Regions from separate parts of the Paraburkholderia sp. PREW-6R genome, predicted to be linked through region 2. Evidence: predicted binding sites of a transcription regulator. Region 2 holds the regulator's gene; each other region holds the start of a gene.

Region 1 (5,373 bases), 170 kb from region 2:
ATCCAGCCGAACTCCGCCGCTAGCCACGGCAACGGAATGGCCCACACGGCCCAGCGCAGGAACCAGCGACGTTTGTCGAGCAGCAACGAGCGTTGCGCACAGAACCAGAAGGCCGCGACGAACGTGGCGAGAAACAGCACGCCGAGCCCGACCATCACGCGAAACGAAAAAAACACGGGCGCGACGGGCGGGATGGTCTTCTTCGCGGCTTGCCTGATCTGAGCGGGCGTGGCGTCGGTGACGGCGGCGGTGAACTGCTTGAGCATCAGACCGTAACCGAGGTCCGCCTTGTGCGCTTCGAATGCGGTTTTGGTTTCGTCGGTCACGTCGCCCTGCTTGAGCTTTTGCAGCGCGGCGTAGGCCAGCATGCCGTTGCGGATCCGCACTTCGTTGTGTGCCATCAGATCCTTCAGGCCGACTACGGGCTCGTCGATCGAACGGGTTGCGATCAGGCCGAGCGCGTAGGGCACGCGGATCGCATAGTCGGTGCGCTCCTCCTGCTGGTTCGGAATGCCGATGATCGTAAACGGCGCCGGTGCGGGCGCGGTTTCCCACTCGGATTCGATCGCGGCCAGCTTCACCTGCTGCACTTCACCGGTGCGGTAGCCGGATTCGTCGCCGAGCACGATCACGCACAGTGTCGACGCGAGCCCGAAGCCCGCGGCGATCGCGAACGAACGCAGCGCGAATTCAGTGTCGCGGCGCTTGAGCAGATACCACGACGAAATCCCCAGTACGAACATCGACGCCGTCACATAACCGGCGGAAACGGTGTGCACGAACTTGACCTGCGCAACCGGGTTGAACAGCACGGAGAAAATGCTGTCGAGTTCCATCCGCATGGTTTCGTAGTTGAAGGTCGCGCCGACCGGATTGTTCATCCAGCCGTTGGCCACGAGAATCCATAGCGCGGACAGGTTCGACCCGAGTGCCACGAGGAACGTGACGATCACGTGCTGCACGCGCGAGAGCCGGTTCCAGCCGAAAAAGAACAGCCCCACAAAGGTCGATTCGAGGAAGAACGCCATGAGCCCTTCGACCGCGAGCGGCACGCCGAAAATGTCGCCCACGTAGTGCGAGTAGTACGACCAGTTGGTGCCGAACTGAAATTCGAGCGTGAGACCGGTCGTGACACCCATCGCGAAATTGATACCGAAAAGCTTGCCCCAGAACTGGGTCATGTCCTTGTAGATCTGTTTGCCGGTCATCACGTAGACCGACTCCATGATGACGAGCAGCCACGACAGACCGAGCGTGAGCGGCACAAAAAGGAAGTGGTAAAGCGCCGTGATGGCGAACTGGAGGCGCGACAGTTCTACGACATCGCTAACGGGCATGTTGGTCACCTTGAGACGGATGCGCGGCGGGCGCGAAGAGCAGCGCCTGTGCGACTTGCTCAGGCGGCAGCGACATGTGCTGCGCCTGTGGATGGTTAAAGAATGTGTATTTGAGCGCCATTAGCAGTACGAACTTGATGGACAGCACGATGGCGATATCCCGCGCCAATGTCGGACCGCGTACCCACGCCGCAAACCGCTTGCGTAGGGTCGAGCGGAGCGTGTTGCGGCGATGGAGGACTATGGTCATGATCGGTCGAAGGCAACTTCACACCGGAATTCCGGCTGGCCCCAGACCGTGAACGATCTGGCGAGTGCGTCCCGATATTAAGAGGATCGACGCGACGCGCGTGATCCGACCGTGCGGCATTGCGTCGCGAACGACATCCCTTTCAAACAGTATTGGTAGGGAGTTTGAGATACGTCAAGAAAGTGCACTTTCTTTGCCCGATCGCAACCCAAGGCGAGCACACGCGAAAGCGTTGCCAGGTGGGCCGCCGGGCAAGCCGCGCGGCAGACGAAAAAAAGCCCCGCCATCTTGCGAAGGCGGGGCTTTCTAACTGGCTGCGCGCCGGGAGGTCCGGCGTGCGTTTATGCTCTGGCGTTATGCGTACTCGGTCAATGCGCCGCGCATTTTCTTCATGGCGCTTGCTTCGATCTGGCGAATACGTTCCGCGGACACACCGAACTCGTCCGCCAGTTCGTGCAGCGTCGAGCCGCCCGAACCGTCGTCTTCTACCTTCAGCCAGCGTGCCTCGATAATGCGGCGGCTGCGGGCGTCGAGCGCGTCCAGCGCGCTTGCAATGCCGTCGCTTTGCAGCTTGTCGCGCTGACGCGAAGCCAGCACGGCGGTCGGCTCGCTGTGCGAGTCGGCCAGATAAGCGATCGGCGCGTAAGACTCTTCGCCGTCTTCGACCTGACCTTCCAGCGCGATATCGCCGCCAGAAAGGCGCGTTTCCATCTCTGCGACTTCCTCGCGCTTCACGTTCAGTTCTTTGGCGAGACCTTCGATCTCGTCTGGCGTGAAAGCGCCCAGGCCTTGCTTGTGGCTGCGCAGGTTGAAGAACAGCTTGCGCTGCGCCTTGGTGGTGGCCACTTTCACCATCCGCCAGTTGCGCAGAATGTATTCGTGGATCTCCGCCTTGATCCAATGCATCGCGTACGACACGAGACGTACGTTCTGCTCCGGATCGAAGCGCTTGACGGCCTTCATCAGGCCGATGTTGCCTTCCTGGATCAGATCGGCGTGCGGCAGACCATAGCCGAGATAGTTGCGCGCGATCGACACGACCAGCCGCAAGTGCGACAGGACGAGACGGCGCGCGGACTCCAGATTGTCCTGCTCGCGAAATTCGGTGGCGAACTGGCGTTCTTCCGCCGGCGTCAGCATCGGAATCCGATTAACGGCCTGGATGTAGGCGTCGATATTGCCCAGCTGGCCGGGCAGCAGCGAGGAATGCGAGAGCGCCAGCGCACCTGCCGGAGCGGCCTTAGCCGACGACGGGCTCAAAGTACTCGGAAGGGTCATTGCATGGCTCACGTGAAAAACTCCTTTGGAATCAGACAAAAGCGTATTCAGTTAAACGACTCCAGCGTTGGATGTTAGCACTCTGAATTGCCGAGTGCTAATACTTAGAGGCCGTAGGGGCATCCAAGTTCCGTAGATTCCTATTGAAATTTAGGTTTCGATAGTCATTTTACGCTTCTGCGCCCAAACATGTGGTAGCCGTATTATTTACCTGACAATTGGCCTTCACGATAATAATTGACCGACAATTCCAAAATTTGAAGCAACTAATTGCAGAAAATTAGATTTCTTCAGATGATCCGCGCGAGCCAGTTTGTCTTTAGAATAGCCAAAAAACTGTTACAGATTGTTCAACTTTCGACGGATCTCGGGTGTTAGATGGACAACAAAAAGAAAGCATTGCGTGGCCTGGCTCTAAAAGGGGCAGTTGCCGCTGTCCTGTTCGGTGCCGCAGGAATGGCCTCGGCCGATCAATTCGGCGTGCAGGTTGCGGCGGGTACAGCCGACCATCATGTCAAGAAGCTCGATCTGGGTCTGGTCTGGGATCCGGATTTGACGTGGTGGCACATCGGCTCATGGCACTTCGCGCTGATCGGCGAAGCGCACGCAGCCTGGTGGCATACCGACGAAGGGGATGTGCACGAGAACATCGGCGAATTCGGGGTGACGCCGTTCATCCGCTTCATCAGGGGCGCGGGGTATGTCCGGCCTTTTGTCGAGGCGGGCGTGGGCGTGCGGCTGCTGACCCATCCGCGTATTACTTCTGACTTCACGATGTCGACGGCGTTCCAGTTCACGCCGACGGCCGGGGTCGGCCTGCAGATCGGGAACCACCAGCAGTACCAGGTGGGTTACCGTTTCCAGCATATTTCCAACGGCGGTATCAAAGAGCCGAATCCTGGTATAAATTTCCACCAGCTATATTTGCAATATAACTTCTGACGACCGTGGCCATGTTCGGCTGACCGGTGCAAGGGGCTGAGCAATGGCTGGAAAGACGATCGAAGCGATCCGCGGGCTGGAGCGGGAGCGTTTTCGTGCGATGGTCGACGGCGACGGACCCTCACTCGACGCCCTCATCGCCGACAACGTGAGCTACGTGCACACCAACGGCAAGCGCGAGACGAAGCGGCAGTTCATCGACGGAATCACGGCCGGGCGCCGCCGCTATCGGCAGATCGAAGTCCAGTCCCAGGACGTGCTGCCGGTTGGCCGTGAAACCTGCGTCGTCACGGGCCGCGCGCTGATCGAGATGGAAGCGAATAACGGCGCCTTGCTGTTTCCGATCGCGTACATCGCGATTCATGCGCAGGAAGAAGGGCATTGGCGGCTGATCGCGTGGCAGGCGACGCGTTGCGCAATCGAATAGGGCTTCATCACGCAGCGTGCCTGTCGCTTTTTGCGTCGACGCGCCGATCGACTTGCCGCCGCAACCGCGTTGCCAACCCGCGCGCGAATCAACATACCTGAAAAACGTAGCGTAACGCCGCACCTTCCGTTGAGCGGCTGGCGCGCTTTAACGCGCGACTTTCGCCACGCCCGCAATCAGCTCGACCTGCCGCTCGATCGCGCTTGGAACGGGTGCTTCGCCGCGCAACACGGCGGCGATCCACGTGGCCGTGGTGGCGGCGTCGCGCGCTTCGGGCAACTCGACCTCCGGCGCATCGGACGACGAACGTTCGTGCGGCACGAGCGTTTCGCACACGCCGTCGTGCAGCCAGTCCACCTGAACCTGGCGGCGCGTATCGGCCACCGCCTCCCCTTCGGTGCCGCGCGCGAGCAGTGCGCCACCCGCGGCCGCGTCCGGATGCGTATTGAACAGTTGCGTGAGGCTGTCGCGATATGGCGGATGCGTGTAGTTGACGAGGCGCAGGCCCGCGGGCGCGAACGGCTGAAGGATTTTCACGAGCGTATGCGTGGAATTGCGCACCCCCATCCGGCGACGCAGCGACAGCAACCGCGCGAGCTTCGGCGCGAGCACGTCGATTGGCGCAAACGCGAGCCGGCGCGCGGCAAGACCCTCTTCGATATCGGCGTGCGAGCCCGCGTGCGGAATGTGCAGATGTGTGAATATTTCTGCGCTCGTGACACGGCCGGGATCTTCCGTCACGCCATGCACCAGCACCGGCACGCCCTCGCGTGCAAGCAGCAACGCGAGCAGAGGCACCAGGTTCGGCTGCTTGCGCGCGCCGTTGTAGGTCGGGATCGCAACCGGCCGGAATGCGCCGTTCGGCGCATGAATCGGCTCGAACGATGCGTGCGCGCCGGCCAGCATGGCCGCGAGTTCGTCGGCGGTCTCGCCTTTCACCCGGTAGGCCAACAGCACGGCGCCTAGTTCGAGTTCGGCGACGCGGCCGTCCAGCATGGCTGAATAGAGCGCCCGTGTGTCGTCGGCGGTGAGCGCGCGGGCTCCATTCGGGCCGCGCCCGATTTCCTTGATGAAGCGGGCGCAGGGGAACGGCGTGACGGTGTCGGCGGAGTCGGTCATGGGCGCAAAGAGGGCGGTGC
Region 2 (5,373 bases):
TCGTTGAAAGCCAGCGCGTGGTAGATCGGCGTGCCGCCGCGCACGATGCGCGCTTCGAGCAACACGCGTTCCTCGCGCTCGAACTTGCCCGTCAGCATTTGCGGCACGATCTCGCTCATGTCCGAGATCGGAATGTCCGTGATGAAACCGAGCCGGCCGTGGTTGATGCCGATCAGCGGCGTGCGGTACGGCGCGAGCTGCCGGCCGATGCCGAGCATCGTGCCGTCGCCGCCGAGTACGACGGCGACGTCGGCGCGCGCACCGATTTCGGCAGGACGGAGCGCCGGGTAGTCGGTAACGCCGATTTCGGCGGCGGTGTCGGCCTCGAACACGACCTCGAAGCCGCGTTTCGCGATGCACGAGGCGAGCGCGGTCAACGGCTCGCGGATACCCGGCGTATTGTTGCGCCCGACGAGCGCGACGGTCTTGAACTGGCTGGTCACTTGCATGCCGGCATTACACCATAGGTAGGGCCTGAAAAGAACCGCCGGGCGGCCCGGTTGTGGGCCGGCCAGAACGGGCTGCCAGCGTAGCGCGGGATTATCGTTAGAATGGTGAAGCCTTGATGACATGCGCGCCGGTCGTCAGCGGCGCAGTGTTCGTCAGGGATGGGCGCCGTCAGCGCTCGCGGTGCTTGCGCCAATAAGCTAAAATTTTCCGTCATGCTAGATCCTCGCGCACAAACCCTCCTTAAAACGCTGATCGAGCGATACATCGCCGAAGGTCAGCCGGTCGGCTCGCGCACGTTGTCGCGCTATTCCGGGCTCGAGCTGAGCCCGGCCACCATTCGCAACGTGATGTCGGATCTCGAGGATCTGGGGCTCGTGATCAGTCCGCATACTTCCGCAGGCCGCATACCCACCCCGCGCGGCTACCGCCTGTTCGTGGACACCATGCTGACAGTGGAATCCGCCGCGGACGAAGAAGCCGTGATGCGCACCGTCAAGACTACGCTGCAGGCGGGCGAACCGCAGAAAATCGTCGCGGCGGCGGCGAGTGTGCTCTCCAGCCTGTCGCAATTCGCCGGTGTGGTGCTGACGCCGCGCCGCAGCCACGTCTTCAAGCAGATCGAATTCATGCGCCTGTCCGACAAGCGCATTCTGCTGATCATCGTCACGCCCGAAGGCGACGTGCAAAACCGCATCATGGCCACGCAGCGCGACTTCTCGCCGTCGCAACTCGTGGAAGCGTCCAATTACATCAACGCGCATTTTGCCGGCCTCTCGTTCGACGAGGTGCGCCGCCGCCTGCGCGAGGAGATCGACGCGCTGCGCGGCGACATGACCACACTGATGCACGCCGCCGTCACGGCGAGCACGGACGAAGCGGATACGGGCGAAACCGTGCTGATCTCCGGCGAGCGCAACCTGCTCGAGGTCGCCGATCTTTCTTCCGACATGGCGCGCCTGCGCAAGCTGTTCGATGTGTTCGATCAAAAGACGAGTCTCCTTCAGTTGCTCGACGTGTCGAGTCATGCGGCGGGGGTGCAGATTTTTATCGGCGGCGAGTCGAATCTCGTGCCGATCGAGGAAATGAGCGTTGTCACGGCCCCTTATGAAGTGAACGGCAAGATTGTCGGCACGCTGGGCGTGATAGGACCAACGCGCATGGCGTATAACCGCGTCATTCCGATCGTCGACATCACCGCGCGGCTGCTTTCGCTCACGCTCAGTCAGCAGTGACGGCCGCTGGCACCGCGTTGAGCCTCCAATAACGTCCGGCAGGTTCGTGCCGCATGTCATGCCGTCCATGATGCGCGACGGCGCGCGACTTGCCAATTGGCCGAACGGCCAGGGGTCCGCGGCGGACCCGGCTGCGAGCCCGCCGCTATAATGAATCTCACCTGAACGAGCCTCCGCCACAAGCGGACAACCCTGCTGCCTATGCGCTTCGACCTCGAGCGGCCTTCACAGAACGCCACGTCTCACCGCGTCGCCGTGATGCTGATCAATCTCGGCACACCCGACGCGCCTACGCCGCGCGCTGTGCGCCGCTATCTCGCGCAGTTCCTGTCCGACCCCCGTGTCGTCGAAATACCGGCGCTGCTGTGGCAGATCATTCTGCGTCTGTTCATATTGCCGTTCCGTAGTGTGGCGTCCGCAAAGAAGTACGCAACCGTGTGGATGCCCGAAGGCTCGCCATTGCGTGTTTATACGGAAAAGCAGGTGGAGGGGCTGCGCCATCTGCTGCACCTGAACGACTACACCGTGCTGGTCGACTACGCGATGCGTTACGGCACGCCTGGCATTCCGGCCATGCTCAACCAGCTGAAACTGGCGGGCGCCGAACGTATTCTGCTGATGCCGATGTATCCGCAGTATTCGTCGTCGACCACAGCCACCGCTTTCGACGACGCGTTCTCCGCGCTCAAGCGTATGCGCAACCAGCCGGAGATCCGCACGGTGCGTCAGTATGCCGATCACCCGGCCTACATCGGCGCGCTCGCCGCGCAAGTGCAGCAGTACTGGCATCAGCATGGGCGTCCTGATTTTGCCGCCGGCGACAAGCTCGTGCTGAGTTTTCACGGCGTGCCCAAGCGCACGCTCGACCTCGGCGATCCCTATCACGAGCAATGCCAGTTGACAGGCGCGTTGCTGATGCAGGCGCTCGAACTGACGCCGGTGGAATGCCGCATTACGTTCCAGTCGCGTTTCGGTAAGGCCGAGTGGCTGCAACCGTACACGGCGCCGACGCTGAAAGAGCTTGGCGCGGCGGGCGTGCGGCGGGCAGACCTGTTTTGTCCGGGGTTTACCGCCGACTGCCTGGAAACCGTCGAAGAAATCGGCATGGAAGTGCGCGATGAGTTCGTGCATGCGGGTGGCAAGGAGTTTCATCGCATTCCCTGTCTGAACGCGTCGCAGCCGTGGATCACGGCGCTCGGCGAAATCGTCGCGCAGAATCTGCAGGGCTGGCCGGTGCAGGCCGTTCCCGTACCGCACAACAGCGGAGGCTGATGAGCTCATGAATCACAAGATCTCCACCGAGCCAGGCGCGAAGCTGCGCATCGACAAATGGCTGTGGGCTGCACGTTTTTTCAAGACGCGCTCGCTCGCGGCAAACGCGGTCGAAAAAGGCCACGCGCGGATTGGCGGCGCGAGCGTCAAGCCGGCGAAAGAGGTGCGCGTGGGTGATCGGGTCGAGATCGAGATCGAGCGAGTCGTGTGGCAGGTCGAGGTGCTTGGCGTGTGCGACGTGCGCGGGCCGGCGAGCGTCGCGCAGACGCTTTATGCGGAAACCGAAGAGAGCAGGGCGAAGCGGCAGGCGGAACTGGAGCGGCGCAAAACGTATCGCGAGCCTGCCGCCACATTGCACGGACGGCCGACCAAGCGTGATCGCCGCACTATCGACAAATTTTCGCGTGAGGGTTGAACAGCTGTTCCATGGTCGCGTGAACGCCGCCGTACTCGGTGGTGCGGTCGTTCACAGCGCCGGACATGCAGATGGTCGTGGTGCCCGCAATCAGAACCAATGCGACCACCGAGATTGCAAAGGTCAGTTTCACGGTTGACTCCCCTTGGGAGGTTGCACTAAGGAAACGGGCTTTTCGGGTGGATTTTGAAAAGATGTCGGAAGGCTTACGTCAGATTAGGGTTAACGTGTCTTTTCCGGCCTTTTAATGGAGCATAGGCCACTTGCCGACTTCCCTCAATCTGAATCTCATTGCGCCGGAATAATGGTTGTAACCGCGCGTTTCCGGCGCGTAGAACAAGAATGAAAAGTTCGCCGGAACCGGCTTGAAACGGGTCTCTGCGGCCCCATCTGGGTTTGCGATGCGTGGTAGCGTAGTCTGCCGTCTGTCGCGATTTTGCAACGCACAAAATTGCGACCGGTTTAAACGTTACCGCAACCGTTCGTCCTTACTTTTTAACGACTTTCAGCGACATGGAAAACACGCAAGAGAACCCGACGAGCCAGAATCCCACGCCCGCCGACGAAACCGCGCGCCAGGCCGCCGAGGCCGCTGCCCAACAGGAAGCGCCCCAGTCCGGCGCTGAGGAAGCACCGGCAGCCGGCGGTGCCGAAGCCGCGCTGGCGGAAGCTCACGCGAAGATCGCCGAGTTGCAGGAGAGCTTCCTGCGCGCCAAGGCCGAGACCGAAAACGTGCGCCGTCGCGCGCAGGAAGACGTGGCCAAGGCGCACAAGTTCGCCATCGAGAACTTCGCCGAGCATCTGCTGCCGGTGATCGATAGCCTCGAAGCCGCGGTCAACCATTCAACGGACGACCTGCCGAAGGTCCGCGAAGGCGTCGAACTGACGCTGCGTCAACTCACCGGCGCGCTGGAAAAGGGCCGTGTGGTCGCCCTGAACCCGGTCGGCGAGAAGTTCGACCCGCATCGTCATCAGGCCATCTCCATGGTGCCGGCCGATCAGGAGCCGAACACCGTGGTCGCCGTGCTGCAAAAAGGCTTCGTGATCGCCGACCGCGTGCTGCGTCCGGCGCTCGTCACCGTCGCCGCGCCGAAGTAAGCGGCACCACGCGTTCGTCAGCCGCTCGCCCGGCAGGTACGGTCATGGCCAACATTCCCGTCGACGCCACTGCGTTCGCGGTCTTCGGCATGCAGGAACTGAGCGCTGCGTCGTTTGATGCCGCGCTGGCCGAAGCCGGCGACGAACTGGCTTTGGTGTTTTTCTGGGGTCTCGACTGCTTCAACTGCGAGATCGCCAAAAAGGCCATGCTGGCCCAGCCGGACGCGATTCGCGCGCTCGGCCTCACATGGTTCCACAGCAACGTGTACGAGCACCGCGAGCTGTCGAGGCGCTTCATGCTTCATGGCGTGCCCACGTGGTTCTTCTTTCACCGTGGCAAACGGCTCGGCCGCGCAACGGGCTGGCATGGCCTGGCGCAGTTCGAGGCGGCGGTTGCGGCGGCGCGCGACAAGATTCGGGCAGTGCAGGAACAGGGCGGCGCGCAAGAGGGTGCGCCCTGATTCGGCGAAAAGTTCGGTCGATTGAAAAAAATTAATGACCGCATCGCAAAAGAGGTCTTGAAAACGATGCGGCCGCACTTATGTTCAGTGCAGTGATGAATTGAGAGCGGATCGCCCCCCGCTGAATGGCAAAAAAGGGCGCTTCCCGCAGCGATCAAAGTTAGGAGATTAGTGAAATGGGCAAAATTATCGGCATCGACCTCGGCACGACCAACTCGTGCGTGGCGATCATGGAAGGCAATTCGGTCAAGGTGATCGAGAACTCGGAAGGCGCGCGTACCACGCCGTCGATCATCGCTTACATGGAAGACGGCGAGATTCTCGTCGGCGCGCCTGCGAAGCGTCAGTCGGTCACGAACCCCAAGAACACGTTGTACGCGGTCAAGCGCCTGATCGGCCGCCGCTTTGAAGAAAAAGAAGTCCAGAAAGACATCGCGTTGATGCC
Region 3 (5,373 bases), 110 kb from region 2:
TCAGCGCAACACCGCCGCCCGCCACGATGCCTTCTTCCACCGCTGCGCGCGTTGCGTGCAGTGCGTCTTCGACACGCGCCTTCTTTTCCTTCATTTCGACTTCGGTCGCAGCGCCAACCTTGATCACTGCAACGCCGCCTGCCAGCTTGGCCACGCGTTCCTGCAGCTTTTCACGGTCGTAGTCCGACGTTGCTTCCTCGATCTGCGTGCGAACCTGCTTCACACGTGCTTCGATGCTTGCCGCTTCGCCAGCGCCGTCGATGATCGTGGTGTTTTCCTTGCCCACTTCGATACGCTTCGCTTGACCCAGTTCGGCCAGCGTTGCCTTTTCGAGCGTCAGGCCGGTTTCTTCAGCGATGACTTGACCGCCGGTCAGGATCGCGATGTCTTCCAGCATAGCCTTACGACGATCGCCGAAGCCCGGAGCCTTCACAGCAACCGTCTTCAGAATGCCGCGGATGTTGTTCACCACCAGCGTTGCCAGTGCTTCGCCTTCGACGTCTTCAGCGATGATCAGCAGCGGACGGCCAGCCTTTGCGACCTGTTCCAGGACCGGGAGGAGGTCACGAATGTTCGAGACCTTCTTGTCGTGCAGCAGCACGAACGGGTTGTCCAGAACGGCAACCTGCTTGTCCGGATTGTTGATGAAGTACGGCGACAGGTAGCCGCGGTCGAATTGCATACCTTCGACAACGTCCAGCTCGTCTTGCAGCGACTTGCCGTCTTCAACGGTAATCACGCCTTCCTTGCCGACCTTGTCCATTGCTTCAGCAATGCGGTCGCCGATCGACGAATCGCTGTTCGCCGAGATCGCGCCGACCTGAGCGATTTCCTTGTTGGTCGTGCACGGCTTGCTGATCTTGCGCAGTTCGTCGATAGCGGCTGCAACAGCCTTGTCGATGCCGCGCTTCAGGTCCATCGGGTTCATGCCCGATGCAACGTACTTCATGCCTTCGCGAACGATCGACTGAGCCAGGACCGTAGCGGTCGTGGTGCCGTCGCCTGCGTTGTCGCTGGTCTTGGAAGCCACTTCCTTGACCATTTGTGCGCCCATGTTCTGGAGCTTGTCTTTCAGTTCGATCTCTTTCGCGACCGACACACCGTCTTTGGTGACCGTCGGGCCACCGAAGCTGCGTTCTAGCACAACGTTGCGGCCCTTCGGACCCAGCGTGACCTTCACGGCGTTCGCGAGGATGTTCACGCCTTCAACCATCTTGGCACGGGCGGAATCACCGAATACGACGTCTTTAGCTGCCATCTTCTAACTCCTTGAATTCTGTGGATAGGACCGGGAAAAGTAGCGGCTTTGCGCTTACTTCTGCACCACGGCCATGATGTCTTCTTCACGCATCACGAGCAGTTCGTTGCCGTCGACCTTAACGGTCTGGCCTGCATACTTACCGAACAGAACACGGTCACCAACCTTCACGTCGAGTGCGATTGCCGCACCCTTGTCGTCGCGCTTGCCCGGGCCGACTGCCAGAATTTCGCCTTGATCCGGCTTTTCTGCTGCGGCTTCGGGGATCACGATGCCCGACGCGGTCTTGGTTTCTTGATCCAGACGTTTGACGATCACGCGATCATGCAAAGGACGAAGGTTCATACATACTCCTCTCTTGATTGAGACTGAAGAACGCTGAGAAAACCCGGCTGACCGAGCCAACCGGCGATGTTGTTAGCACTCTCGTGCAGTGAGTGCTAATTATATGGAGCGGTGGTGACAAATTCAAGAAGGGAAGCGCGGCAAATGCGAAGATCATGCCGTGCGTCGGTGTAAACCCGGCGAATTGCACGCCAAACTGGCAGTTCATGCGGCGACGGGGCCTAGATAGCCCAGTCGTGATTCTTCGTCAAAACAATCACTTGCACGCTGTGGTGCCCACACTTAAGTTGTTTGGGCTCGGAAAATCGCGTAGTCGAGCGGCCGCCGGTACGCGGGAAGACTCCCCGCGCAGACCTGCCAGGGAAATCCCTGGCGCAGGCCGTGGCCGGCGTCGATGTCATCAGCCCACCCAAGTGACGGCTATATTGAGAGCGACTGACGTAGACCCGAATCTCCCGCGTCTGGACCGCGAAGCTCCGGAACAAAGCCGCCATTACTTTGAAGAACGTGGACGCACTGCGTTCTGCGCCATCCACTTGAGCCGGCCACAGTCGGACTTCACGCGCGCGGCGAACTCCGCCGGATCGCCCTCGCGCAGTTGACTCATTTGCGTGCTCTCGTCGTCCATGCGGCGCCAGCCTGCCTGCCAGTGCTGCTCGAAATCGCTGACGCCGTGCTGCACCTGTCTGATGCGCTCTTTATACGCGGTAATGCGCTCGGGCGCGACGCCGCAAAAGTCGTGTGCGAAATGCGCGCGTTCGGCCGCCGTCTCGACATTCGCATTCGCGATGTCCTGGTCGGCGAAAGCTGGCCTGCCAGCGGCTAATGACAGCAATAGCGTGCAGGTTGCCAGGAACAGCCGCCGATACACATATTGCCTTTTCACCATGCTCGCTCCTTACGTCCGCCGCGCCGGTTAGCTTTTGTTCGAGCACGCCTGACTTGAATCAGGCTGCCCCTTCGGGCCACCCAGGCGTTGGCACACGCCGCCGCTACTGGACTGAATACCCGCGCCCCTGCATGCATGCACCGTACGCATGCCAGTATGTGTTCATTGCGTTCTGCTTGCCGGTGTTCGCGGCCTGCGCCTGCGCCGCGTGCTGCTGGCGGCTGCGCACGCCGCCCGCCAGCACGCCCGCCGTGGCGCCGACCGCCGCGCCGTGCCCCGCATCGTGATGGTTCACGTCGCCGACAATCGCACCCGCCGCCGCGCCTCTGGCCGCGCCCGCCGCGCGCGCACCTGTTGGAGCAGGCGGCGGCGCGGCCTGAGCGACGGTCGCGGGATCGATCCCGGTGTTCTGCTTCGCCCACGTGTAGCAGGCGCTTTCGTCCTGCTGCTGCTTCTCCGGGCTCTGACCATGCGCGGGATATACGGCTGGCTTCTGAGCCAGCGCTGCTGCACTAAGACCCAACAGCATGAACACAGCAAGACGCTTCATACCACTCTCCATACATAAGTAAGCGCCGCCCCGGCGTTAAAACAGCAACAAGGCAGCGAGGATCCGCCGCCGATTGAATTGGTTGAAGACAAATGAAACCGCCGCCGACGTGCGTAAGCGAACGAACGGCCAATCATTAACGCTTGCGTATTGATGGCAAATGAAGGTTGCAATTCTCAATAACGTGTTCATTGGCAGCCAACGAAATGTCTTTCGACCGCCTTTGTTCGTTGCGCCATCCGGCTGCTTTCCGCCGATTTCAGAAAACAGCCGACTCGGAAAACCGGGTGATTTAAGCGTCGCAATAGAGTCCAGAAACTTCTGTCACCCTTATCAACGATGGCAACCGAAATCCACTGCAAATCGCGCAATCCTTGCTGGCGGCCAATGGCAACCAATGCCGGCCCATGCGGCCAAAAAGGCTCGACCCGAGCCGCCAGATCGGAGAGAGCCATGATCGCGACAGCATCATGAGTCATGGTAGGCGAGCGTCCGATACACGTGCGCGGAAAAATAGTTAAATTACTTTTGACCCAAAAATGTCCCATTCCGGCTTGCCTGCGCGACGGCATTTCTGGCCTGTGCGGCAACTGAAAGAATGAACCACTTTCACCGCACTTCATTACGGTCTCACCGCTCCCGGAAACACTGCCCCGATCCCGCAATTGCCAGGGATTCTCCCAGGCTTTTTCGCCTTTTTCGCGGAATTTTCACATGCATTTTTTGAATGTGTCGCTAATCGACTGCACGATGGCGTTTTCGCGCGCTATGCTGATCGCTGCGGCGGCAACCACAGGTGTTACGCTGAAACCAAGAGCCTTCGCGGCAATCAGCCGCTGTTCAGCGGCAGAACTAGCAGCTATCAGAACACTCCGCGAAGAACAATGCCGGCAAACGGCTAAACATCGCTGCGGGAGCGACTGCGATGCGACTTAGAACATATACAGCAATCACTTTAGCGGTCTTCAGCAGTGCTGCTTTTGCATGGCAGCCGCTCACCTATCCGGTACGCAGCCAAAGCCCGTATCAGCGCAGCATCGATACGGCGACCTGCTACGCCATGGCGAACAAGCAGACCAAGGTCAATATCGCCCACGAGTCGCAACTGCCGCCTCGACAACCGGCGGCGACCAGAACGTCCTCCACCGGTGTGCCGTCGCGGCCACCCCTGCCCCCCAGCAGTTTCTCGGCGGCGCCGTTCGGCACGAGCATGCCCGCCGACATGAGCGCGCCGGACGCGAGCGCGTCAGCGCCCGCCACGGCCGCAGCGCCGAAGCCGGCAAGCGGGAGCACGGCACACGCGCGAGGCAAGGCGACGACCACCGCGACAACCGCAACCGGCGCATCGGCTACCATGGCAACGGCTGCCTCAGCAACGGCTGCCTCAGCGACGGCAACGAGCGCGGATAGCGGCGCATCGTCAGCCGCTATGGCTAGCGGCGCGCAGAGCGCGGCAGTCGGCAGCGGCACACAAATGCCGCCGCTGCCTGCACCGGAGCCGCCGATGACACAATATTGGGCCGCGTATGGCGCATGCATGCAGGCGCGGGGTTACGTCGTCCAGTAAGCCCGGCGGCAAGCCTGCACGGTGCCTGGTTTTTTCGATGGTGGCGCCGGCATTCGGTGCGCATAGACGAACTGGCAATGCTTAGCGAACCGACTTCCGATCAGCACGACTCATCCGAATGCGGCCACTGCGGTGCGCCGCTCGACCCCCGTCTCGCGGCGTGTCCATCGTGTCATGCGCCGCAGGTCGATTCATTCAGCACCCGTCCGACCGCTGCCCCGCAAGCCACGAAGCTTCGCATTCCCCTGCCCGACCCCGAGCTGCCGATCGAGACGCACTTGCCGGCTCGACGCATCTGGCGCCCGTCGTCGAGCGCGCGGACTCATCCGTATGCGCTTCTCGAAGAGCCGGTGGCTGCTCCGCCTGTTCTTCAAAGGATGCGGCAGCCGCTCGTCCTCAGTGCGTCGGCGCTGCTGGTGGCGTCGGCGGTATATCTTGGGTTCATTCACAGCAACGACGCGAGCGTGCCGCCGCCAATCGGCGTGTCCGGCAAGGTGCAGACGCAAAGCGGACAGCCGTCGTCGATCGTTGCCACGCGGCGCTCGGCCATTGTCGCCGCGTTACCGTTCACCGCGCCGGCGCGGCCCGCGCAGATTCAGTCGCCGGCAAGTGCGCCCGCCGTTACCGCGGCCCCGGGTCAGCGGCGCGGCGTGACAGCGTCGGCTTCGGCCGCAGGCTTGCTGTCGGGACCAGCCGCCGCCTCCGCAATGAAAACAACGCCGCCTGATAGCGCACGCGTCCAAGGCAGCCAGCTGGCCAGCGAG

Evidence for each region. Region 2 encodes HrcA, which represses chaperone genes, less so after heat shock. Its sites were predicted from a motif close to TTAGCACTCNNNNNNNNNGAGTGCTAA; they were not measured.
Region 1: rpoH (RNA polymerase sigma factor RpoH) is a predicted target of HrcA. The motif match lies at 2,940-2,966, and genes of this name have one in related genera.
Region 3: groES (co-chaperone GroES) is a predicted target of HrcA. The motif match lies at 1,676-1,702, and genes of this name have one in related genera.

The regions. Positions count from the first base shown of each region.
Region 1 covers NZ_CP155073.1:356,568-361,940, forward strand. The annotation lists gene AAGS40_RS01600 (cytochrome ubiquinol oxidase subunit I) at 1-1,337, opposite strand, end outside; gene cydP (cytochrome oxidase putative small subunit CydP) at 1,327-1,587, opposite strand; gene rpoH (RNA polymerase sigma factor RpoH) at 1,942-2,877, opposite strand; gene AAGS40_RS01615 (acyloxyacyl hydrolase) at 3,244-3,807, shown strand; gene AAGS40_RS01620 (nuclear transport factor 2 family protein) at 3,851-4,234, shown strand; gene ybiB (DNA-binding protein YbiB) at 4,382-5,353, opposite strand.
Region 2 covers NZ_CP155073.1:529,825-535,197, forward strand. The annotation lists gene AAGS40_RS02350 (NAD kinase) at 1-449, opposite strand, end outside; gene hrcA (heat-inducible transcriptional repressor HrcA) at 663-1,682, shown strand; gene hemH (ferrochelatase) at 1,884-2,954, shown strand; gene AAGS40_RS02365 (RNA-binding S4 domain-containing protein) at 2,962-3,369, shown strand; gene AAGS40_RS02370 (hypothetical protein) at 3,341-3,502, opposite strand; gene grpE (nucleotide exchange factor GrpE) at 3,883-4,467, shown strand; gene AAGS40_RS02380 (thioredoxin family protein) at 4,512-4,928, shown strand; gene dnaK (molecular chaperone DnaK) at 5,105-5,373, shown strand, end outside.
Region 3 covers NZ_CP155073.1:641,363-646,735, reverse strand. The annotation lists gene groL (chaperonin GroEL) at 1-1,258, opposite strand, end outside; gene groES (co-chaperone GroES) at 1,313-1,603, opposite strand; gene AAGS40_RS02855 (hypothetical protein) at 2,097-2,492, opposite strand; gene AAGS40_RS02850 (glycine zipper domain-containing protein) at 2,596-3,042, opposite strand; gene AAGS40_RS02845 (hypothetical protein) at 3,231-3,665, opposite strand; gene AAGS40_RS02840 (hypothetical protein) at 3,968-4,609, shown strand; gene AAGS40_RS02835 (hypothetical protein) at 4,687-5,373, shown strand, end outside.